4 regions of the Consotaella aegiceratis genome follow, and region 1 is predicted to be linked to each of the others. Evidence: predicted binding sites of a transcription regulator. Region 1 holds the regulator's gene; each other region holds the start of a gene.

Region 1 (5,759 bases):
CGCGGTCGGTGTCTTCGATCCGGAGCAGCATTCTGCCGCCTTTGGCCCGCGCGTAGAGCCAATTGAAGAGAGCGGTTCGCGCACCGCCGATATGCAGAAAACCCGTAGGGGAGGGAGCGAAGCGGGTCACGACGCGGTCCGGCATGACGACTCCATGGGAATGAGAAATGAGGGCAGCCGATCTTTTTCGATCGGATTTGTCGTGCCGGTGTGTAGCATAGCGCTCGGCAGAGACAAGGCAGCGAACGCGCGGGATGAGTACGGCCGACCGCGATCTTTACGCATCGAGCACGGCCCGGCGCCGCAACGTGCGCGCCGGATGGGTCGACGCGGTCGGCGGCCATGACGATGCCGAGGCGACGGCCGATCCGGGCTGGTGGGCGCGCGCGATGGCGATCGAGGAGGCGGCGCGCTCCAGCTTTGCCCTGGCACCCATCGGCCTGATCGTCGGCGTGGTTCTGGTGCATGGCTTGGCGTGGCGCTGGCCGCCGCTGTTGGCGCTTGGGCTCGCGGTGCCCTGCCTTGCGAGTCTGCGGTGGACGTCCGGCGCGCCGCTGCGAAGCGGCTTGGCCCTGGTCGTCGGTTTTGCGCTTCTCGGCGTGGCTTTGGCCCAGTGGGAATTGCAGCGCACCGAGACGACGATCCTGTCCGGCGACGTCACCACCCGGATCGAAGGCACAGTCGTCTGGAGGGACCAGGACGAACGCGGCCGGATGCGCTATCGGATAAGGCTCGCCGATACGCAGCGTCCCCACCTCTCACGGCCGCCCGAGGAGGTCCGCATCCTGGTGACGAGCCGGCACGGCTTCTTGCCGCTGGGCAGCACCTATCGCGGCCTCGTGCGCCTGATGCCGCCGTCCGGCCCGGCCTATCCGGGCGGATACGACTTTGCCTTTTCGCCCTATTTCGAGGGGCTGGGTGCGTACGGGTTCAGCCTGGGTGCGCCGGAACCGGCATCAGACACGCTGCAGTCAAACCTTTCACTGCAGCTCATGCGCCTGCATCTCGGCATCGCCGAGCGCATTCGCTCGGTGTTGCCCGGCGCCACGGGCGGCGTCGCCGCGGCGCTGGTCACCGGTGAGCGGTCCGGCATTCCCGACACCGTCACCGAGTGGCTGCGCAAGAGCGGGCTCGCCCATCTGTTGGCGATTTCCGGACTGCACATGGCTTTGGCGGCGGGCTTTGCGATGACCCTGGTTCGCGCCTTGCTGGCGGCCATTCCTGGCTTGGCGCTGCGCTTTCCCGTCAAGAAATGGGCCGCCGCCGCCGCCATCGTCGTCGCCGCTGCCTATCTCGCCATCTCGGGCGCCAACGTGGCGACGCAGCGCGCCTTCATCATGCTCGGTGTCATGCTGCTCGCGATCCTCTTCGACAGGCCAGCCCTGACGCTGCGCAACGTCGCCATCGCGGCGCTGATCGTGATCGCTCTCGGCCCCCATGCCGTGATGACGGCGAGCTTTCAGATGTCGTTCGCCGCAACCACGGCGCTGGTCGGGGCCTATGGCGGCTTCGCGCGCTGGCGCGCCGCGCGATCGTCCCGGTCGAGGGGGCCGCTGCCGCTTTGGCGAAAGCTGATACTCTTTTTCGTCGGCATCGCCGCATCGTCGCTCATTGCGAGCGTCGCCACGGCGCCTTACGCAGCCTATAACTTCCAACGCCTCGCGCCGTTCGGCCTCGTCGCCAATCTCCTGGCGCTGCCGATCTTCAGCCTTTGGGTGATGCCGCTGGCGTTGTTGTCCGTGCTGGCGATGCCCTTTGGCCTCGACGCGCCGTTCCTGCATCTGCTGGCGATCGGACTGGATGCGATCTTCGCCATCGCGCACCTGACGGCCGACCATATGCCCGACGCGGCGAGCGGGATCGTCTCGCCGCTCGCCTTGGCGGTGCTGACGGCTGCTCTGCTGGTGGCGACCCTCTGCGCCAGCCGCCTGCGTTGGATCGCGGTGCCTTTGGCCGGCATCGGTTTGGCTTTGGCGCTGGCGACCGGCTCGCCGCCCGAATTGCTGATCTTCGAGGATGGCGAGGAGGTGGCCCTGATCGCCGAGGACGGCACTGTCTCCTTCCGCAAGGAGCGACCCAACGGGTTCGTCGCGGACCAATGGCTGCGCGCCTATGGAGGCGGCACGGCGACCGCCGACACCGGTTCGCCATTCGATTGCGAGGAGGCTTTCTGCCGCGCCGTCAGCCGCTCGGGACTGACGATCGTGTGGACCGACGACTACGAACTCACCGGGCGAGCCTGCGACGAGGCCGACGTCGCCATCGTCGCACGGGCGATCCGACTGGACGCCTGCCGCTCAGGCGCGCTTCTCGTTACGCTTAGGACACTGCGGCGCACCGGATCACTGGCTATTTCCCGCTCGCCGGCCACGGGCCGGGCGGAGATGCAGACGGCGATCGGCCCGGTTCCCGCCGAGTGGAACGCCCATCGGCTGGCGCCCTGGCCGGAATATTGGCGAAAGCCGGAGATTGCTGACGGCGAGGCCGGCAAATCCGAGGATTGAGAGCTTCGCCGATCGACCATCTCCAGGATCGATCCGAGCGCTGATGCTTGCCGGAGACGATGGCAGCCACACAGCGCTACGGCGTAGACCGATATCCGGCCTCGGCGGCAGGCAACGCGGTCTGGATCCTCGGCACGGTGGCCGAGGATGACGCTGTGAGGAGCCGTTACCTCACTCCGTGTCCGCGTTCCTGCAATAGAGCAAGACTATGGATGAGCCACGACGATATTCGTGCCCTCGGTCGACGGGCGGCGTTCTAGGAATAGCGGCGAATGAGCCCGATCAGCCGACCTTGTACCTTCACCCGATCCGAGCCGAAGATCCGCGTCTCATAGGCCGGGTTGGCCGCCTCCAGGGCAATGCGGTCGCCGCGTCGCCGGAAGCGTTTCAAGGTGGCTTCCTCGTCGTCGACGAGCGCCACCACGATATCGCCGGGCGTGGCCGTATCGGAGCGACGGATGACCACGGTATCGCCGTCGAGGATGCCGGCCTCGATCATCGAATCGCCCTTCACCTCCAGCGCATAGTGCTCGCCGCTGCCACCGATCATGTCGGCGGGGATCGGAATCGAATGAGTCGGGTGCTGGATCGCCGAGATCGGCACGCCGGCGGCGATCCTCCCCATGACCGGAACGCTGAGCGCCGCTCCGTCGCTCACTTCGACCGGCGCAGGGCGGCTCGGCCGGGCCAACGCACCGATGCGGGGCAGGGAGACGCTTTCGGCCTTGGGGGTCTGTGCCCGTCCTTCGATGACGCTCGGCGTGAAGCCGGTTCTCGCCTTGGCGGGCTCAGGCATGCCCTCCGGCAGCTTGAGCACTTCGAGGGCTCGGGCTCGGTTCGGCAGCCGGCGAATGAAGCCCCGCTCCTCCAGCGCCGTAATGAGCCGGTGGATTCCCGACTTCGAGCGCAGATCGAGTGCGTCCTTCATCTCGTCGAAGGAGGGGGGCACGCCTTCCTCCTTCAATCGTTGATGAATGAAGACCAGCAGATCGTGCTGCTTGCGCGTCAGCATCGCCGCGAATCCCTCCGAAAACAAAACCTGAACAAATCTAGCTGTTCTAGTTGTGTTCCGCAAGCGGAACTCGTCAGTCGAGGTCGACGTAGAGGCAGGGATCCCCCGCTTCGGCACGAGCCGCTTGAGCCGGCCGCATCAGCAGAGCCGAGGCGCGGGCATAGATCGACAGGAGCGAGGAGTCCTGCCGGTCCATCGGCGTCACGATCGCGCCGCCCTCTGCCGACAATTCCGATATGGAGCGCAGGAAGTTCGTGCGTTCGCTCGGATTGGCGGGCAGCGCCACGCCCGTGCGGCCCACTCGGGTCAAGGGTTCGGGTTGCCGGCCAGCCAACGCGCGCACCAACGGCCGCAGAAACACCGAGGCCGCCACCAGGCTCGATGCCGGGTTGCCGGGCAGCCCGATCAGCCGCATGCCGTTCAGCCGCCCAGCCATGATCGGCTTGCCCGGCCGCATCGCCACCTTCCAGAAATCGAGCGAAACGCCCTTCGCCTCGAAGACCGCACCGATATGGTCGTGATCGCCGACCGAAGCACCGCCGATCGTCACCAGAAGATCGATTCGCTCGTCGATCGCGCGATCGACGCAGGCGGCGATCTTCGCGGGATCGTCGGGGGCGATTCCATAGTCCAGAATCTCGCCGCCGGCGCGCCGGACGATGGCCGCGACACCATAGCCGTTGGATGCGACGATCTGAGCTGGACCGACCGGCTCTCCGGGTGCCACAAGTTCCGATCCCGTCGCCAGCACGGCCACTCGCGGACGCCGCCGCACCGTCAGAATGGGATGGCCGCCGCTTGCCGCCAGGGCCAGGGCACCCGGACGCAGCCAGGTGCCGACGGACAGCAGGATGTCGTCCTGAGCGAAATCGTTGCCGGCCGGGCGGATGTGCTGACCGGTAGACGGCGCCGCGGTGGCGCGGATCAGGCGATCGCCGAGCGTCTCGGCATTCTCCTGGATCAGGATGCTGTCGGCTCCGGCGGGCACCGGCGCGCCGGTGAAGATACGCACGGCCTGACCGCTGCCGACGGACCCGTCGAAAGCGCTGCCGGCGGCGGCCTCGCCGATCACCTCGAGCGACCGCGATAAATCGGCGAGATCGGCGGCGCGGACGGCGTAACCATCCATGGCCGACGAATCGAAATCGGGCTGGGTGCGGGTGGCGCGAAGCTCGGTGGCGAGAACGCGTTCGAGCGCGTCATGAAGGGCGACGTCTTCCGTGCCCGACGCCGGCTCCACGCCTTCGACGAGCTGGGCGACCGCCTCCTCGACGGAAATCATGATGTTATGCTCCTGCAGTCCAGGTTCCGGATTTGCCGCCTGATTTCTCCAGCAGGCGGATACCGGTGATGGTCATGCCGCGCTCCACCGCCTTGACCATGTCGTAGACGGTGAGGCAGGCGACAGAGACGGCGGTCAAGGCTTCCATCTCGACGCCGGTCTTGCCGCCGACCTTGACCGTCGCGGTCACGCGAAGACCGGGCAGGGCGGGTTCGGCTTCGAGGTCCACCTTCGCCGAATTCAGCATCAGCGGATGACACAGCGGGATCAGTTCTGAGGTGCGCTTGGCCGCCATGATGCCGGCGATGCGCGCGGCCGCCAGCACGTCGCCCTTGGCGGCCTGACCCGAGACGATCAGCGACAGGGTTTCGGGCGTCATCAGAACGAGCCCTTCGGCGCGCGCCACGCGCTGCGTTTCGACTTTTTCGCCGACGTCGACCATGCGCGCATGGCCGCTGGCGTCGATATGGGTCAGACCGGTCTCAGAGGCCTGGGGCGTATCCGTCATGCTGCGGCTCCCGCCTCGACGCCGGTCAGAAGCAGCCGGGTCGCGGCAGTGACATCGGCCTGTCGCATCAGGCTCTCGCCGACGAGAAAGGCGCGAACACCCGCGTCTGCAAGCCGCTGGCAGTCGCCGTGGGTGAAGATGCCGCTTTCGCCGACCAGCAGCCGGTCGTCGGGCACGAGCTTCGCCAAGCGCTCCGACACGGCCAGATCGGTATGGAAGGTCTTGAGATCGCGGTTGTTGATGCCGACCAGCGGCGAGCGCAGCTTCATCGCCCGTTCCAATTCGGCCTCGTCATGCACCTCGACGAGAACGTCCATGCCGAGACCGGCAGCCGTGTCCTCCAACTCCGCGGCACAGGCGTCGTCCACGGCGGCCATGATGATCAGGATGGCGTCGGCGCCCCAGGCGCGGGCCTCGACCACCTGATACGGCTCGAACATGAAATCCTTGCGC
Region 2 (5,759 bases), on a different contig from region 1:
TACCGTTCGAAGCAGAGAACTTCGAGCGCTATCGACACTTCTCGCCGAACGGACTGGTGCCCTGCCTGCACGACGGCGAGATCCGGGTCTGGGACTCGTTTGCGATCGTCGAATATCTCGCCGAGCGTCACCCCGGCGTCTGGCCCTCCGACGCGCCGGCCCGCGCCTTTGCCCGATCGGCCGCCGCCGAGATGCACGCCGGCTATGGAACGCTGAGGGCCATCTGCACCATGAATTGCGGGGTGCGGGCACGACCCAAGGAGATGACACCGGCTTTGCAGCGCGACATCGCGCGCTTCTGCGAAGTCTGGACGGAGGGCTTGCAGCGATTCGGCGGGCCATTCCTCGCTGGCTCTGATTTTACCGCCGTCGACGCCTTCTTCGCGCCCGTGGCCTATCGCGTCCAGACCTACGGCCTGGAATTGCCGCCGGAAGCAGCGGCTTATGCGGAACGGCTGCGGCAATTTCCGGCGATGCGCGAATGGTACGAGGCGGCGATGGCCGAGCCCTGGCGCGAGCCGGGACACGAGGCCGAAATCGCCGCCGTCGCCACCATCATCGCCGACGAGCGCCAGGCCGTGCCGGCATCGTCATAGGGCCTGCGGCGCGCCCGCAGCCCGTGCAGCGGGCGCGAGAGGTCCCTTTCGCGCCAGCCAGACGCGATGGACCTGCGTTCCCGGCTCGTCGAACCGATCCCACTCGACCGAGAGACCACACGCCCCCATCAAGGCGCGATAGTCGCTGCCGGCAAAACTCGCATAGGAAAAGTCGACACCGAACATCTGACCGATCACTGTCGAATGGCCCGGGCCGGTGGTCAGCAGTAACAGGCCGCCCGGCCGCAGCCATTCGGCGAAGCGGCGCAGCATTCGCTCCTGCTCGACATGGTCGAGGTAAAAGAAGCTATCCCAGGCGATGATGGCGTCGAACGGCTCGTCCGGCCGATAGTCGAGCATGTCGCTCAGCACCGTTCGCGCCGACGGGTAGCGCCGTCCGAAGAGTGCCAGCATGGGCGCGGAGCCGTCCAGCGCGGTGATCTCGACGCCCGCCTCGACCATCGACGTCAGGCCGGCGTGGCCCGTGCCGCAGCCGCAGTCGAGCAGTTTCGCGCCGGGCGCCAGCCTGCCGGCCAATGCCTCGAAGAACGGCAATTCCCAGCGCTTGAGGCGCCGGGCGGCCTCGAAGCGGGGCGCGATGCTGTCGTAGCCTGCAATGTTCGGTATCATCGTCACGATGCCACCATGGTGGGTGCCTTCAGACATCAATGGTTCCGTTCAACCGGCTTTTCGCCATGTCGCTGTCATTGCGATCGACTGGAGCATCGGAGCAAAAAGGATCCCGTTCCTGACAAATCCAATGCGACGCCACAATTTCCCTAAACGCTCGATCCCGGCTTTTCACTCCGCCGCTCCAGGTTCGGATCGGCGAGACCTCATTCGCTGCCATCGAGATCGGGCCTGAACCGCCATTTCCGTTCGATCGCGGACGACAGATCAAGGCCATTCCGATCGGCAAACAGCAGGACGTGACCGAGCAGATCCGCGGTCTCGTCAGCCAGCGCCTGTCGAAGTTGACCCTCGGCCAGCCCGCGTCGGCGGCCACGTCCGCTCAGCGCATTCCAGACCTGGGTCAATTCGCCGATTTCTTCGTGCATCTTGAGAACGAACCAATCGGCGTCGCGCCGCAGATCGTTCTTCGCGGCGTAGCTCGCCGACGCCGTCTCGAACTGATGCCTCAGCCTGTCCAACATGCGGGCTCGCTCCTGTTTTCCGCTTAGGCCGCCGCCTGCAGCCGCTCTCCGGCTGCGCGGTAGGAGATCGCTTCGGCCAGATGCAGCCGACCGACGGTCTCGGCACCGTCGAGATCGGCGAGCGTGCGCGCCACCTTGAGAATCCGATGATAGGCCCGCGCGGAAAACTTCATCTGCTCGGCCGCGTCGCGCAGGAGCCGGGTCCCGGCATCGTCCGGCGCCGCCGCTGTCTCGACCAGCGCCGCCGAACACTGGGCATTCACCGTCGCCGGCGACAGGCCCATCGCTTCATAGCGCTGCGACTGAAGCGCGCGCGCACGCTCCACCCGCGCCTTGACCACCGCCGAACTTTCCGCCTGCGCAGGCCGGATCAGATCGCTGGCCGTCACGGCGGGCACGTCGACGCGCAGGTCGATGCGGTCCATCAGAGGCCCTGAGATGCGCGCCTGATACTCGGCTGCGCAACGCGGGCCGCGGGCGCAGGTGTGGCCCGGTTCGCCCGCCATGCCGCAACGGCAAGGGTTCATGGCCGCCACCAACTGGATCGAGGCCGGATAGGTCACCCGGTGATTGGCGCGGGCAATCACACATTCTCCAGTCTCCAACGGCTGGCGCAGCGAATCGAGCACGACGGGCGAGAATTCCGGGAACTCGTCGAGGAAGAGCACGCCGCGATGGGCGAGCGACATCTCGCCCGGCCGGGCACGAAGCCCCCCGCCGACCATGGCCGCCATCGAGGCCGAATGATGCGGCGCCCGGAAGGGTCGGCGGTCGGACAGCTTGCCGTCGCCGATCTCGCCGGCCACCGAGGCGATCATCGACACTTCCAGGAGTTCGCGCGGCGTCAGCGCCGGCAGGATCGAGGGCAGGCGCTGCGCCAGCATCGACTTGCCGGAGCCCGGCGGGCCGACCATCAGCAGATTGTGGCCGCCCGCAGCCGCGATCTCCAGCGCCCGCTTGGCCACGGTCTGGCCCTTGATGTCGGCCAGATCGGGCAGGCCGACGGCCGACGAGCGAATGGCCGGCTCGGGGCGCGCGATGACCTGTGTCCCGCGAAAATGGTTGGCGATCTGGATCAGGCTGCGCGCGGCGACGATCGGCATTTCGCTATCCGCCCAGGCGGCTTCGGAACCGCAATCGGCCGGACAGATCAGCCCGCAATCGGCGGCGTTGGCCGCCATCGCAGCCGGCAGCACGCCCGCCACCGGGGCGATCATGCCGTCCAGCGACAATTCGCCGAGCACCACGAAGCCCTGCAGCGCGTCCGATGGAATCGCGCCGAGCGCCGCCATCAGGCCGAGCGCGATCGGCAGGTCGAAATGGCTACCCTCCTTGGGCAAGTCCGCGGGAGCGAGATTGACCGTGACCTTCTTCGGCGGCATGGCCAAGCCGGAGGCGTGGAGCGCCGCCTGCACGCGATCCCGGCTCTCGGCCACGGCCTTGTCCGGCAGGCCGACGATCTGCATGCCCATCTTGCCCGGCGCGACCATCACCTGGACGTCGACAGGAACCGCGTCCACGCCGTGAAAGGCAACCGTTCGGGCTCGAGCCACCATGTCCACGCTCCCTTTGGCGGTCCACCACGACCGATGTTCCAAGAAGCGTAACTTAGGATCGAGGATAAAACAAGAACATTAAAGGAACAAAGCCGGCCAATTGGCTTAAGCTCTGCAACCAGCACGATTTTCGTCAATGACGCCGGCCGGTCTGGAGCGGATTCCGGCGGGCGGCACCGACGTGAACCACTCCCGAGCCGCAGCCGGGAACCCTGCGATCAGGTTCGGCCGAAGGCCTTGAAGGCGACGAGCGTGAACGTGTCGGCCACTCCGTCCATCGGCTGCAGTCTCTCGGTGACGAAGCGGCCGATGTCCTGCCCGTCGTCCAGGTAGAACTTGGCGATCAGGTCGTAATGGCCCGAAGTGGAATAGACCTCGGAGATTTCCTCGACGGTTTCGACCAGAGTGTCGGCGACCTGATAGGCCTGTCCGGGCCGGCATTTGAACTGAACGAAGATCGGCTTCATCGACGGTTTCCTCGCGTTGATGGTGCGCCGGCGTGCGGGCCACCGGATCACGGTTGCAGGCCGGGCAAAAAAGCTGGGCGCAGGTTTGAAGCGGCGCGGCGCGGCCGTCAACCGTCTGCGGATGTTTGTGCTAAGGCTCGCAACACGCGACATCTCGCGCGCTGCTCCCGCCCATTCGAAAGGATCCCTCCATGAGACTATCGCTGGCCGATGCCGAGGCGCTCGTCGGCGCGGCGCTGGAGCGTGTCGGCACGGCGCCGGCCGCCGCCCGATCCGTCGCGGCGGCCCTGGTCAACGCCGAGGCCGCCGGCCAGTCCGGCCACGGGCTGCGCCGTGTGGTGATCTATGCCGCCCAGGTGTCGGCGGGCAAGGTGGATGGCCGCGCCGGTCCGAGCTTTGAGCGGATCGCGCCGGGCGTGCTGCGGATCGACGCCCATTACGGCTTCGCCTACCCGGCGCTCGACCTCGCCGTTGGCGAACTGCCGGCGCTGGTGCGCGAACAGGGCGTGGCGGTCGCCGCGATCCGGCGGTCGCATCATGCCGGCGTCCTGGGGTTGACGGTCGAACGGTTCGCCCAGGTCGGCCTCGTGGCGCTGATGGTGGCGAACGCCCCGGCCGCCATGGCGCCCTGGGGCGGTCGCCTGCCGCTGTTCGGCACCAACCCGCTCGCCTTCGCCGCGCCGGTGGCGCACGGCGACCCGGTGGTGGTCGACCTCTCGCTCTCCAAGGTGGCGCGCGGCAAGGTCATGGCGGCGCGGCAGAAGGGCGTGCCGATCCCCGAGGGCTGGGCCTTCGACAGGGACGGCAATCCCACCACCGATCCCGACGCGGCGATCGCCGGCACGATGGCGCCGATGGGCGACGCCAAGGGTGCGGCCCTGGCGCTGATGGTCGAAATGCTCGCGGCCGGGGTGACCGGCGCGCAATTCGGATTCGAAGCCGACTCGCTGCTCGACGCCGAAGGATCGGCGCCGGCGCTTGGCCATCTAATCCTGGCACTCGACCCCGAGCGGATCGGCGGACCGGGCGCGGTCGAGCGTCTGGCCGCGATGGCGGCGGCCGTCGCCGCCCAGGAGGGCGCGCGCATCCCCGGACGCCGCGGCCAGGAGCTTCGGCGCCAGGCGGAGACGCAGGGAATCGACATCGAGGACGACGTGCTGGCGACGATCCGGGGTCTCTAGCGGCCCGGTCAGTCGCCGATCGCGACGCCCTCGCGCCTCGGATCGGCACCGCCCTCCAGGCCGCCGGCCGTAATGACGATGCCGTGCAGGCCGGAATCAAGATCTGTGACATTGGTCTCGAACCCGGCCTCCGCCAGCGGCCCGGCGAGATCCTCGGCGCTGGTGCCGGCCTCCAGGTCGAATGGGCCGAAGCGGTTGACCAGATGCGGCAGCGAGACCGCCTCCTGCACGTCCATGTTCCAGTCGATGAGCGCGATCAGCGCCTCGGCGACATAGCCGATGATGCGGCTGCCGCCGGGCGAGCCGATGGCGATCCATGGCTTGCCGTCCTTCATCACGATGGTCGGCGACATGGAGGAGCGCGGCCGCTTGCCCGGCTCCACGCGGTTGGCGACGGGCCGTCCGTCCTCCTGCGTGGCGAAGGAGAAGTCGGTCAGCTCGTTGTTCAAGAGAAAGCCGTTCGTCATCAGCCGCGAGCCGAAGCCGTTTTCGATCGTCGTGGTGATGGAGACGACATTGCCGTCGGCATCGACGATCGAGAAGTGGCTGGTGCAGGGCAGTTCCAACGCCTGGTCGTCGCCCCACAGCATGGCGTGGTCCCAGGGCGGTGTGCCGGCGACGACCTCGTCCTCGGCGAGCGCCGCGTCGCCGCCGATAAGCTTCGCCCGTTCGGCGATATAGGCCTTGTCGGTCAGCCCTTTCAGCGGCATGGGCACGAAATCGATGTCGGCCATGTAGCGGCCCCGGTCGGCAAAGGCGAGGCGCGAGGCGTCGCCGATCAGCCGCCAAGCCTCGGCGCTCTCGG
Region 3 (5,759 bases), on a different contig from region 1:
AATAGCGCGTTCCGAAGCTGCCGCTGAAATCCGGCGTCTCGATCGTCGTCGGATCTGCCGCCGTCGCTGGCCCGGTCCCCGACATGGCCCAGAAGCCGATCGACGCGACGCTGAGCACGAGAACTTTCATCGAGGCTTGAAAATGCGCCATTGCGGCATTTCCCTATCGTTGGCCCGGCAAAAGATTGACGTGCGCCTCATGGAATCGTCAATATTGTTTCTTATTCGAAAGCGAATACATTCATGTTTAAATTCAGGTGTTGCTAAAAGATGACGCAAGGGAATGAAGGCTTGGTGTCTCGGCGAATGTCGGTTGGGCTTACTATAGTCGTTGCCGGCTTGCCTTTCGCTGGTGCGCAGATGGATGGGGGCATATTGAGCGTCACAGTCGTTTCGCCTTGCGCCAACGTCGAAGCTGCCATCCGACAGTCATCGGAGAAGCATTGGCTAGCGCAGTGCCAAGCTGCGGTTCAACGCGGCGGCGCCTCAAAAGTCGAGGCATCACGAATCTGTGGTGCTCAACTGAATGCGTGTAGGGACCACCCAGCGCCACAAAAAAAGCGCGGGGTGATTACGATGTAGAGCGGTCCGAAGGCGGCCGTCGTCCCGACCGCGTAGCCTCAGATGTCTATCGCCTCGTCTTCCGCGAACGCGGCACGCTCCTGAATGAAGCGGAAACGGGCCTCCGCCTTGTTGCCCATCAATGCATCCACGGCGCCCGCCGTGCCGCTTTCCGGCGCATCGTCAGCCACGACCCGAAGCAGCGTCCGCTTGCGAGGATCCATGGTGGTTTCTTTGAGCTGCGACGGCAGCATCTCGCCCAGACCCTTGAAGCGGCTGACTTCGACCTTGCCGCGACCACTGAACTCCTTCGCCATCAGGCGCTCCCGGTCGCGATCGTCGCGGGCATAGGCCGTCTTGCCGCCCTGGCTCAGCTTGTAGAGCGGTGGCACCGCAAGAAAGAGGTGGCCTTGCCGGATCATCTCCGGCATCTCGCGGTAGAAGAAGGTGATCAGCAGCGACGCGATGTGCGCGCCGTCGACGTCGGCGTCCGTCATGATGATGACGCGCTCGTAACGCAGATCTTCCTCGCGGTATTTCGACCGCGTGCCGCAGCCCAGCGCCTGGACAAGGTCGGCGATCTGCTGGTTCGCCCCCATCTTTTCACGTCCGGCACTGGCGACATTGAGGATCTTGCCGCGAAGAGGCAGGATCGCTTGGCGCATCCGGTCGCGTGCCTGTTTGGCGGAGCCGCCGGCCGAGTCGCCCTCGACGACGAACAGCTCAGCGCCGGCCGCGTCCTTCTGGCTGCAGTCTGCGAGCTTGCCGGGCAGGCGGACCTTGCGCGTCGCGGTCTTGCGCGCGACCTCCTTTTCCTGGCGCCGGCGCACCCGCTCCTCGGCGCGGTCGACCACCCAGTCGATCAGCCGGGCGGCGTCCTGCGGGGAGGAGGCGAGCCAGATGTCGAAGGAATCGCGCATGGCCGCTTCGACCATCCGCTGCGCCTCGACGGTCGCCAGGCGGTCCTTGGTCTGGCCGACGAACTCGGGCTCGCGGACGAAGACGGACAGCATTGCCGACGCCGTCAGCATGACGTCGTCGGCCGTGACGATGGCCGCCCGCTTGTTGCCAGAGACCTCAGCGAAAGCCTTGAGCCCCCGCGTCAGCACGGCGCGCAGGCCGTATTCGTGCGTGCCGCCCTCCGGCGTCGGAATGGTGTTGCAGTAGGAGTGGACGAAACCGTCGTCGGCCGTCCAACTCACCGCCCATTCCACCGCGCCGTGACCCGTGACCTTTTCGGTCCGGCCGGAGAAGATCTGCGCGGTGACGCGGCCGTCCTGGCCCAGCGTATCGTCGAGGAAATCCTTCAACCCACCAGGATAGTGGAACGTCGCCCGCGACGGCAGCTTGCTTGCCTCGCCGAGCAGCGCAGGATCGCAGGACCAGCGGATTTCGACGCCGCCGAAGAGATAGGCCTTGGACCGCGCCATCGAAAACAGCCGGGCCGGATCGAAGCGCGCCTGGGCGCCGAAAATCTGAGGGTCCGGCAGAAACCGGACGCGCGTGCCGCGACGGTTCTGCACCTCGCCGACTTCCTCGAGCGCCGACGTGGCGACGCCGCGCGCATAGGTCTGGCGGTAGAGCTTACGGTTGCGGGCGACCTCGACCTCGAGCCGCTCGGACAGGGCATTCACCACGGACACGCCGACGCCATGCAGGCCGCCCGACGTCTCGTAGACCTTGGAGTCGAACTTTCCGCCGGCGTGCAGCGTGGTCATGATGACCTCGAGCGCCGACTTGTTGCGATATTTGGGATGCGGGTCGATCGGGATGCCGCGGCCGTTGTCGGTGACCGAGAGAGAGCCGTCCGCCTCCAGCGCGACCTCAATGAAGTTGGCATGTCCGGCGACCGCCTCGTCCATCGCATTGTCGATGACCTCGGCGAAGAGATGATGCATCGCCTTGTCGTCGGTGCCGCCGATGTACATGCCGGGGCGCCGCCGGACGGGCTCCAGCCCCTCCAGCACTTCGATGTCAGCGGCCGTATACTCCGCGCCGTTGACCTGCGTCGTCGCCGGCGCTTCCACCGGTTTGGGGCGCGCAGGAGACCGGGGGGCGCGTACCCTGGCAGTCGCGCCGGAGAAGAGATCGTCGCTCATGAAATCAGCAGTGCCGCCTGAGTGCCTGGGAGGAACTGGAGAACGGATACCATGGATCGTGCGTATACTTTCACGAAATGTTCTTCAAGCGATCCATATCGAATCAGGGTGGTCTGGCCCTGGATTCACAGACTTTTCAACGATAAATGACCACAAACGGCCGGTGAGCGGGCGTCGCCACAAAACTCGCCCAAAGTCGTGGATCGAAGGGGACAGGTGATTCGGAAGCTTGCAACTGAGCGTCGGCGCGGTCGCACGGCCGCCGTCGGGACACTGGCCTTGATCTTCGCGACCGCGTCGAGCCTCGCCACTGCGGAGCCTTTGACGCTGCCCTCTTATAAGGACGCGCTGTTCGCCTATCCAGGACTGACCGCCTATCGAGACGACGGGCGCTATGTCGACGTCGACTATTCCGAAACGCGGGACATCGATCAGCGCGACGCCGTGCCGGAGCGCCGTGTCCGCCCGAATTATGTCAGCCGGATCGCCGCCGGCCTGAGCCATGAACAGACGCTGCCGACCGAGGCCGGGCCGTTGCCGGTGGCCACCGTGGGAGACACGGCCCATCCGCATGCCATCGTCGTCTTCATCCACGGCCGCGGCGGCGACCGCCGGCTGGGGATGAACGACTGGACCTTTGGCGGCAATTTCAACCGCCTGAAGAACCTGATGGTGAAGGCGGGAGGGCTCTATGTCACCGCCGACGCCGGCGCGTTCCAGCCGGACGACGCGGCCCGCATCCGCGGACTTCTGGAGCAGCTGGGGCGCAACAATCCCGGCACGCCGCTGGTGCTGGCCTGCGGCTCCATGGGCGGCGAACTGTGCTGGCAACTCGCTGGAGAGCCGTTCTTCGCACGCTCCGTAAACGGATTCGTCCTGCTGGGCGGCAACTCCAGTTTGGAGCGCTATCGGCGCATGCATTCGGCCGCCGGCACAACGACGATCCCGCTGGTCATGGCGCAGGGAACGGAGGATTCCGTCTATCCCTGGTCCCGCCAAAAAGCGGCGTTCGATGACATCCGCAAGGCCTATCCGCAGCAGCCCGTCCGGTTCGTCTCTTTCGACGGAGGCAGCCATGGCACGCCGATCCGCATGATCGACTGGCGCACCGCGCTGAACTGGATCTTCGCATCTATCCGGTAACCTGCGGGCGGCAGCCTGCAAAAACGCATCCCGAAACGCAGAAGGCCCCGCCGAAGCAGGGCCTTCCCGATGCAGTGGAAGCCGGACGGCTCAGACCGAGTAGTACATCTCGAACTCGACCGGATGCGGCGTCATCTCGAAGCGCAGCACCTCGGCCATCTTGAGCTCGACATAGGCATCGATCTGGTCGTCGTCGAAGACGCCGCCGGCCTTCAGGAAGTCACGGTCGGCATCGAGATGCTCGAGCGCCTCACGAAGCGAGCGGCAGACGGTCGGGATGTCCTTCAGCTCCTCCGGCGGCAGATCGTACAGATCCTTGTCCATGGCTTCGCCCGGGTGGATCTTGTTCTTGATGCCGTCGAGACCGGCCATCAGCATCGCCGCGAAGGCGAGGTACGGATTGGCGGTCGGATCGGGGAAGCGGACTTCCATGCGCTTGGACTTCGGCGACTGGCCGAAGGGGATGCGGCAGGACGCCGAACGGTTGCGCGCCGAGTAGGCGAGCAGCACCGGAGCCTCGAAGCCCGGAACCAGACGCTTGTAGGAGTTGGTCGACGGATTGGTGAAGGCGTTCAGCGCGCGAGCGTGCTTGATGATGCCGCCGATGTAGTAGAGGCAGGTCTCGGACAGGCCGGCGTACTCGTTGCCGGCGAAGACCGGCTTGCCGCCCTTCCAGATCGACTGATGCACGTGCATGCCCGAGCCGTTGTCGCCATAGACCGGCTTCGGCATGAAGGTCGCCGTCTTGCCGTAGGCGTTGGCCACCTGATGGATCACGTACTTGTAGATCTGCAGCTTGTCGGCGTTGCGGGTCAGGCTGTCGAACTTCATGCCGAGCTCGTGCTGAGCCGCAGCCACCTCGTGATGGTGCTTCTCGGTCTCGACGCCCATCTCGGCCATGACCGTCAGCATCTCGGAGCGGATGTCCTGAGCCGAATCGATCGGCGGCACCGGGAAATAGCCGCCCTTGACGCGCGGCCGGTGGCCGAGGTTGCCGGTCTCGTATTCGGCGTCGTCATTCATCGGCAGCTCGGTGGAATCGAGCTTGAAGCCGGTGTTGTAGGGGTCGGCCTTGTAGCGGACGTCGTCGAAGATGAAGAACTCGGCCTCGGGACCGAAGAAGGCGGTATCGCCGATGCCCGACTGGTTGAGATAGGCCTCGGCCTTCTTGGCGGTGCCGCGCGGATCGCGGTTGTAGCTCTCGCCCGAGATCGGATCGAGAATGTCGCAGACCACGGCCATGGTCGACTGCGCGAAGAAGGGATCCATATGGGCCGATTCCGGATCGGGCATCAGCACCATGTCGGACTCGTTGATCGCCTTCCAGCCGGCGATCGACGAACCGTCGAACATCACGCCTTCGGCGAATGCGTCTTCATCGACGACAGCGACGTCCATCGTGACGTGCTGCATTTTGCCCTTGGGATCGGTGAAACGGAGATCGACGAATTTGACGTCGTTGTCCTTGATTTGTTTCAGCACGTCGTTGGCCGTCGTCATAGCGGTCCTTTCTACTAAACGACAAAGTTACGAAAATGAGGAGGTGAAGTCCGTTCAGACAGCGTCTGTGCCGGTCTCGCCGGTGCGGATACGGATGGCTTCCTCGATGTTGGAGACGAAGATCTTGCCGTCACCGATGCGCCCGGTCTGAGCCGCCTTGCGGATCGCCTCGATGGCGCCGTCGACCGCCTCGTCCGCCAACACGATCTCGACCTTCACCTTGGGAAGGAAGTCGACAACGTATTCGGCGCCGCGATAGAGTTCGGTGTGCCCCTTCTGACGACCAAAGCCCTTGGCCTCGGTGACGGTGATACCCTGCAGCCCGACCTCCTGAAGGGCTTCCTTCACCTCGTCCAGCTTGAAAGGCTTGATGATGGCCTCGACCTTCTTCATCGACAATCCTTCTCGACGTCTTCTCCGCCCACGAGTCCCCGCCCGTCGCCCGAACGGATGCAG
Region 4 (5,759 bases), on a different contig from region 1:
CGTCGGCGACGGCCAGAAAAATGCGGAGTTGGTCGAGCGTCACGAAGCGATCCGAAAGATGGCGTAGTCAAAACGTTTAATCGAAATTATCGAACGAAATAAGAAAAATTATTCGATGGATTGATGATTTTAGGCATGGGAAGCCTTGCAGCACCTCAGAAGTGCAGGACTTCCCCACCATGACGTCACAGGATACCCGACAAGCCGACCTTTCCGAACTCGGAGAGGCGGCGCCGCCTGCCTTGCAGCCGACCGCCGGAATCATGCGGCTTCTGCCCGGTCTGGCGCTGGCGGCCGGCATCGCGGCCCTTGCTCTCGGGCTCCGCTCGATCATCGGCATCGCCGCTCTCAGCCCCCTCATCCTGTCGATCGTGCTCGGCATGATCGTTGCCAACACGGTGGGCACGCCGACCGCCACCCGACCGGGCCTGACCTTTTCGCTCAGACGCATCCTGCGCTTTGCGATCATCCTGCTCGGACTGCAATTGACGATGCACCAGATCGCCGAGGTCGGCGCCACCGGTCTCGCGATCGTCGCCGTGACGCTGGTTTCGACCTTCCTTTTCACCAAGGCGATGGGACGGGTTCTCGGCGTGGAGCGCAAGCTGGCCGAACTGATCGCGGCGGGCACCTCGGTGTGCGGCGCCTCCGCGGTCATCGCCACCAACACGGTGACGGGCGGGTCGGACGAAGACGTCGCCTATGCGGTCGCCTGCGTGACCGTTTTCGGATCGCTGGCCATGCTGGTGGCGCCCGTCGTCGCCGAGTTCCTGGCTCTTGATCCGGTCGGCTACGGCCTATGGACGGGCGCGACGATCCACGAGGTCGCCCAGGTCGTCGCGGCGGCCTTCCAGGGCGGCGACGCGGCCGGCCATTTCGGCACGATCGTCAAGCTCAGCCGTGTCCTGATGCTGGCGCCGTTGATCCTCACCCTCGGCTTTCTGTCCCTGGGGCGGCGGGAGCGCGAAGGCCGGTCGGCGAAGGGGGCGCCGATTCCCTGGTTCGTCTTCGGCTTCCTGGCGCTGGTAGCGGTCAATTCGGTCGTCGACATTTCGAGCCCGGTGCACGACACGGTGGCGTTCGTCGCGTCTTTCCTGCTCTCTATGGCACTCGCGGCCATGGGTCTCGACACTCATATCGGGCGTCTGAAGCAGGAGGGCCTGCGTCCGGCCCTCCTCGGGCTTCTCGCCTGGCTCTTCATCGCCGGCTTCGGACTCGGCGCCGTCGAGCTGACGGGTCTCTAGGCGGAACGATCAGGGCTCCGAGAAGCCGCGCGGCGCCACTTCGAGGTTGAACCCCTTGGGATTGCGCTGGAAGATCAGGCTGCCGCCTGCCGACGATCGTGCCGGAACGTAGTCGAGCAGCGCCTGGCTGGTTTCGAGGATACGATCGCCGCTGCGAATCTGGCCGATGACCTCCACATTGGCCGCGGTTTCGTCACCCTTGTTGTAGATGCGAAACTGCGTCTGATAGCCGGACGGCGTGAATTCGGCCCGCTCCACCAGCGCGTAAAGCCGGGGCTCGCGATCGTCCATCAGGATGGCTTCCGACAGGATCACGCCGACCATCCCGAGGAGCAGCAGCCCCGCGACGCCGCCGACGATCCATTCGACAAGCCGCGCTCCGCCGATTTGCCGCTGCGGCGCGGCGTCGTCGTCCATCTCGTGAGCCGTGGCATGCATGGAAACGAGGTTCGTCATGGCCTTCTTCCTCCCTTACAGGATCAGCCGCGCTGCCGCGGCGCCAACCGCAGCGGGAAAGCCGAGCACGCTGATCATCATCAGAATATGGGGCAACGAGTCATTGGCAAGCTGGCCGAACGTCCACAGAACGTAGAGGCTGACAAGGCAGGCCAGCACATAACCCACCACCGTGAAGCGGACGAAATCGCTGCCCCATGCCGCGTCCGGCGTCGCATCCTCCTGACCGTGGAATCCGACGGTGAAGACGAAGGCATGCATGGCGAGGATCGACATCGCGATCAGAACGAGAGCATGCCACTCCGTCATCTTGTAGGAAATCACCACGACCTCTTCGGTCGGAGCCACGTTGAGGCACAGGAACAGGGCGCCGACCGCCATCAGAAAAAGTTCGCTCGGATAGGCGAGCGCTCCCCGCCCTTTTGGCTCGGCCGGGCTGCCGCCGAGCTGGCTGCGGGCGAGCAACGCGCCGAGGCTCGCCGCCACCGCCTGGATGGCGATCTTGTTGACGATCTCGGAGATCGGCATCTCGTCCGAGATCACACCGAAGACGACCAGGATCAGCGCACTCGATACGATACCGAGGCCGTAGGCCACCACGGCGTCGCGGAGGCAGGCGCTCCACCCCGTCGCCTTTTCGAAGCCGATATGGGCGGCGAGCAGGACCAGCAGCGGCAAATGGAGGATCACGAGCAAGCCCAGCCGCAGCGGACTGATGGTGAAGCCGAGCGACCACATTTCCTGAGTCATCAGCATCGGCAATCCGAAGATCAATCCTCCGCCGAGGGCGCGCAGGACGCCCACCAGGAAGCGTTCGTCCGACACCGCAGTCGCTTTCGGCTGATGATGGCCGATACCCTTGTCCAAACCCTGCATGACCGACCTCCGGGAGCTTGCGTCCCTTTTGCCGGCCGTCGGCAGTCAAGCACGGCCGGCTTCTCGACCTTTATCACGCGCTCGAGTCGTTAGCTCGCGGTAAAGTCGAGATCTTTTTCCGCTTGATGGTTACTTTCATTGCTTGGGATGCCGATGTTTTTCTTAAATCCAGAATAAAATATCCTTATGGTTCGACAGCATTGATATCATCGGCGGACGCCGAGGGCGCGTGGCGGGATGGGCGAAGTGCCTGCGTCGTTCCCCTAGTGTTCTGCACCGAATCCATTAGATAGAGCGTCATGGACGACTCTGATCACCAGGCTCCCCCGCCGGCGCGCGGCGGCTCGATCGCGGCCCGTGCCCTTGCCGCTCGTGGCGCGCGCGTGCCGTCCTATCTGGACGGCCTCAATCCCGAGCAGCGCGCCGCCGTGGAAACGACCGAGGGCCCGGTGCTGGTGCTGGCCGGCGCCGGCACCGGCAAGACGCGGGTGCTGACCACCCGCATCGCGCATATCCTGGCCACTGGACGCGCCTACCCCTCCCAGATCCTCGCCGTCACCTTCACCAACAAGGCGGCGCGTGAGATGAAGACGCGTGTCGGCCTGCTGGTCGGAGAAAGCGTCGAGGGCATGCCCTGGCTCGGCACGTTCCATTCCATCGGCGTGAAAATCCTGCGCCGGCATGCCGAACTCGCCGGCCTGAAGTCGAATTTCACCGTGCTCGACCCGGACGACCAGATCCGGCTGATCAAGCAGCTGATCCAGGCGGAGAATCTCGACGACAAGCGCTGGCCGGCGCGCACCTTCGCCAACATGCTGGACGGCTGGAAGAACAAGGGACTGACGCCCAAGGACATCCCGGAGGGCGATGCGCGCGCCTTCGGCAACGGCAAGGGGCGCGAGCTCTATGCCGCCTATCAGGCTCGGCTGAAGGCGCTGAACGCCTGCGACTTCGGCGACCTGCTCCTGCATCCCATCGCGATCTTCAAGGCCCATCCCGACGTGCTGGCGGAATATCATCGCCGGTTCCGCTACATCCTGGTCGACGAGTACCAGGACACCAACGTCGCGCAGTATCTCTGGCTGCGGCTGTTGGCGCAGCGGCCGCAGAGCCGCAGTGCGCCCGTCGCGTCGGACCATGCGCCGATCTCCCCCCTCGTGGGGGAGATGTCGCCGCAGGCGACAGAGGGGGGGAGCGCCGGTGCCGGATCGCCCCCCTCTGCCCTGCCGGGCATCTCCCCCACGAGGGGGGAGATCGGTCCTTCATCGAACGGCCCTGCCCTCGTCAATCTCTGCTGTGTCGGCGACGACGATCAGTCGATCTACGGCTGGCGCGGCGCCGAGGTGGACAACATCCTACGCTTCGAGCGCGACTTCCCTGGCGCGACCGTGATCCGGCTGGAGCGCAACTACCGCTCCACCGCCCACATCCTGGGCACCGCCTCCCATCTCATTGCCCATAACGAGGATCGGCTCGGCAAGACGCTGTTCACCGAGCGCGCCCATCCGGACGACGACAAGGTCGAGGTCAACGCCGCCTGGGATTCCGAGGAGGAAGCGCGCGCCATCGGCGAGGAGATCGAGCAGCTTCAGCGCCGTGAGCACGCGCTCAACGACATGGCGATCCTGGTGCGCGCGTCGTTCCAGATGCGCGAGTTCGAGGACCGCTTCGTCACGCTCGGCCTCAACTACCGTGTCATCGGCGGTCCGCGCTTCTACGAGCGCATGGAGATCCGAGACGCTCTCGCCTATTTCCGCTGCGTCTGCCAGCCGGCCGACGATCTCGCCTTCGAACGCATCGTCAACACGCCCAAGCGCGGGCTCGGCGACGCCACCGTGCGTCTGCTCCACGACTATGCCCGCCAGCGCTCCATCCCGCTGATCGCCGCCGCGCTGGAAATGGTCGATACGGAGGAGCTGAAACCCAAGCCGCGCAATGCGCTGCGCACGGTGGTCGAGGGCATGCGCCGCTGGTCCTCGCTGCTGCCGTCGACCAAGCACACCGAGCTCGCCGAGCAGATTCTCGAGGAGTCCGGCTACACCGAAATGTGGCAGAACGACCGCTCGGCCGAGGCGCCGGGGCGGCTGGAAAACCTCAAGGAGCTGATCCGCTCCATGGAGGAATACGAGTCGCTCCCCGCCTTCCTGGAGCATGTAGCCCTCGTCATGGAGACCGATCAGAACGAGGACCTCGACGCCGTCTCGATCATGACGCTGCATTCGGCCAAGGGGCTCGAATTCGAGACGGTGTTCCTGCCCGGCTGGGAGGAAGGCCTGTTTCCGCATCAGCGCGCGCTCGACGAAGGCGGCAGGTCCGGCCTCGAGGAAGAACGCCGTCTCGCCTATGTCGGCCTGACGCGCGGCAAGAAGCGGGTGAAGATCTGGTTCGTCTCCAACCGGCGCATCCATGGCCTATGGCAATCGACGATCCCGTCGCGGTTTCTGGACGAGTTGCCGGAGGCCCATGTGGAGGTCATCGAAGCCTCGTCGTCCTATGGCGGCTATGGTGCCGGCGGCTTCGGCGGCTACGGCGCCAGCCGCTGGGACGGGCCGACCGGTTTCAGCGAAGCGGCCTACCGCACGCCCGGCTGGCGCAGAGCGCAGGCCGCACAGGCCGGCGGCAGAGCGCGCCAGGGCGACGGCTGGTCGGGCGGACGGACGCGCGAGTTCAGCTATGACGACGACGGCGTGAAGGCCAAGGCCGACCGCTATGCGCGCGAAGCCGGGTTCGACGCCGGCTCGGGCGCCACCGGCAACGACGCGCCCGGCTTTGCCGGTCGCATGGATAGCGGCGGATCGAGGCGTGGCCACAATCAGCCGCCCCGGCGCGACGCCGGCCTCTATTCGTCCGCCCGCGCCGGAGGCCCCCGCGAAATCGCCGGGGAACTCGTGGCCAAATCGGTCAGCCAGGAGGAAAGCAAATTCTCCGTCGGCGACCGCGTGTTTCATCTGAAATTCGGCAACGGCACGGTGGCCGGCGTCGAAGGCAACAAGCTCACCGTCGATTTCGACAAAGCCGGCCAGAAGCGCGTGCTCGACGGGTTCGTCGAGGCGACGTAGGAAAGCGTATCGGCCATCGGGGTTGCTTCTGTCGCGGGCCCGATGGCGGATGCGAAAGCTTCGCTGGCCCCTTGAGCCTGCCTGCGGTCGTTGAAGTGCGAGGTTTGCCGGAGGTTTGGTCGAC

The links. Region 1 encodes LexA, which represses DNA repair genes until DNA is damaged. Its sites were predicted from a motif close to TGTTCNNNNTGTGTTCNG; they were not measured.
Region 2: the regulator LexA is predicted to act here: its motif matches at 3,378-3,395, upstream of SMD10_RS06205 (YifB family Mg chelatase-like AAA ATPase).
Region 3: the regulator LexA is predicted to act here: its motif matches at 2,728-2,745, upstream of parE (DNA topoisomerase IV subunit B).
Region 4: the regulator LexA is predicted to act here: its motif matches at 2,833-2,850, upstream of SMD10_RS18890 (ATP-dependent helicase).

What each region holds. Positions count from the first base shown of each region.
Region 1 covers NZ_JAZHFT010000025.1:34,249-40,007, reverse strand. Annotated here, with positions in the region: gene gltX (glutamate--tRNA ligase) at 1-145, opposite strand, end outside; gene SMD10_RS16380 (ComEC/Rec2 family competence protein) at 255-2,504, shown strand; gene lexA (transcriptional repressor LexA) at 2,761-3,516, opposite strand; gene SMD10_RS16370 (molybdopterin molybdotransferase MoeA) at 3,590-4,798, opposite strand; gene moaC (cyclic pyranopterin monophosphate synthase MoaC) at 4,803-5,306, opposite strand; gene trpC (indole-3-glycerol phosphate synthase TrpC) at 5,303-5,759, opposite strand, start outside.
Region 2 covers NZ_JAZHFT010000006.1:29,249-35,007, forward strand. Annotated here, with positions in the region: gene SMD10_RS06190 (glutathione S-transferase family protein) at 1-596, shown strand, start outside; gene SMD10_RS06195 (class I SAM-dependent methyltransferase) at 591-1,262, opposite strand; gene SMD10_RS06200 (nucleoside triphosphate pyrophosphohydrolase family protein) at 1,433-1,750, opposite strand; gene SMD10_RS06205 (YifB family Mg chelatase-like AAA ATPase) at 1,774-3,306, opposite strand; gene SMD10_RS06210 (Lrp/AsnC family transcriptional regulator) at 3,525-3,773, opposite strand; gene SMD10_RS06215 (Ldh family oxidoreductase) at 3,965-4,954, shown strand; gene ggt (gamma-glutamyltransferase) at 4,963-5,759, opposite strand, start outside.
Region 3 covers NZ_JAZHFT010000014.1:67,039-72,797, forward strand. Annotated here, with positions in the region: gene parE (DNA topoisomerase IV subunit B) at 621-2,660, opposite strand; gene SMD10_RS11820 (alpha/beta hydrolase family protein) at 2,940-3,803, shown strand; gene glnA (type I glutamate--ammonia ligase) at 3,894-5,303, opposite strand; gene SMD10_RS11830 (P-II family nitrogen regulator) at 5,358-5,696, opposite strand.
Region 4 covers NZ_JAZHFT010000033.1:12,576-18,334, forward strand. Annotated here, with positions in the region: gene SMD10_RS18870 (LysR family transcriptional regulator) at 1-43, opposite strand, end outside; gene SMD10_RS18875 (YeiH family protein) at 264-1,244, shown strand; gene SMD10_RS18880 (hypothetical protein) at 1,254-1,700, opposite strand; gene SMD10_RS18885 (TIGR02587 family membrane protein) at 1,716-2,576, opposite strand; gene SMD10_RS18890 (ATP-dependent helicase) at 2,876-5,635, shown strand.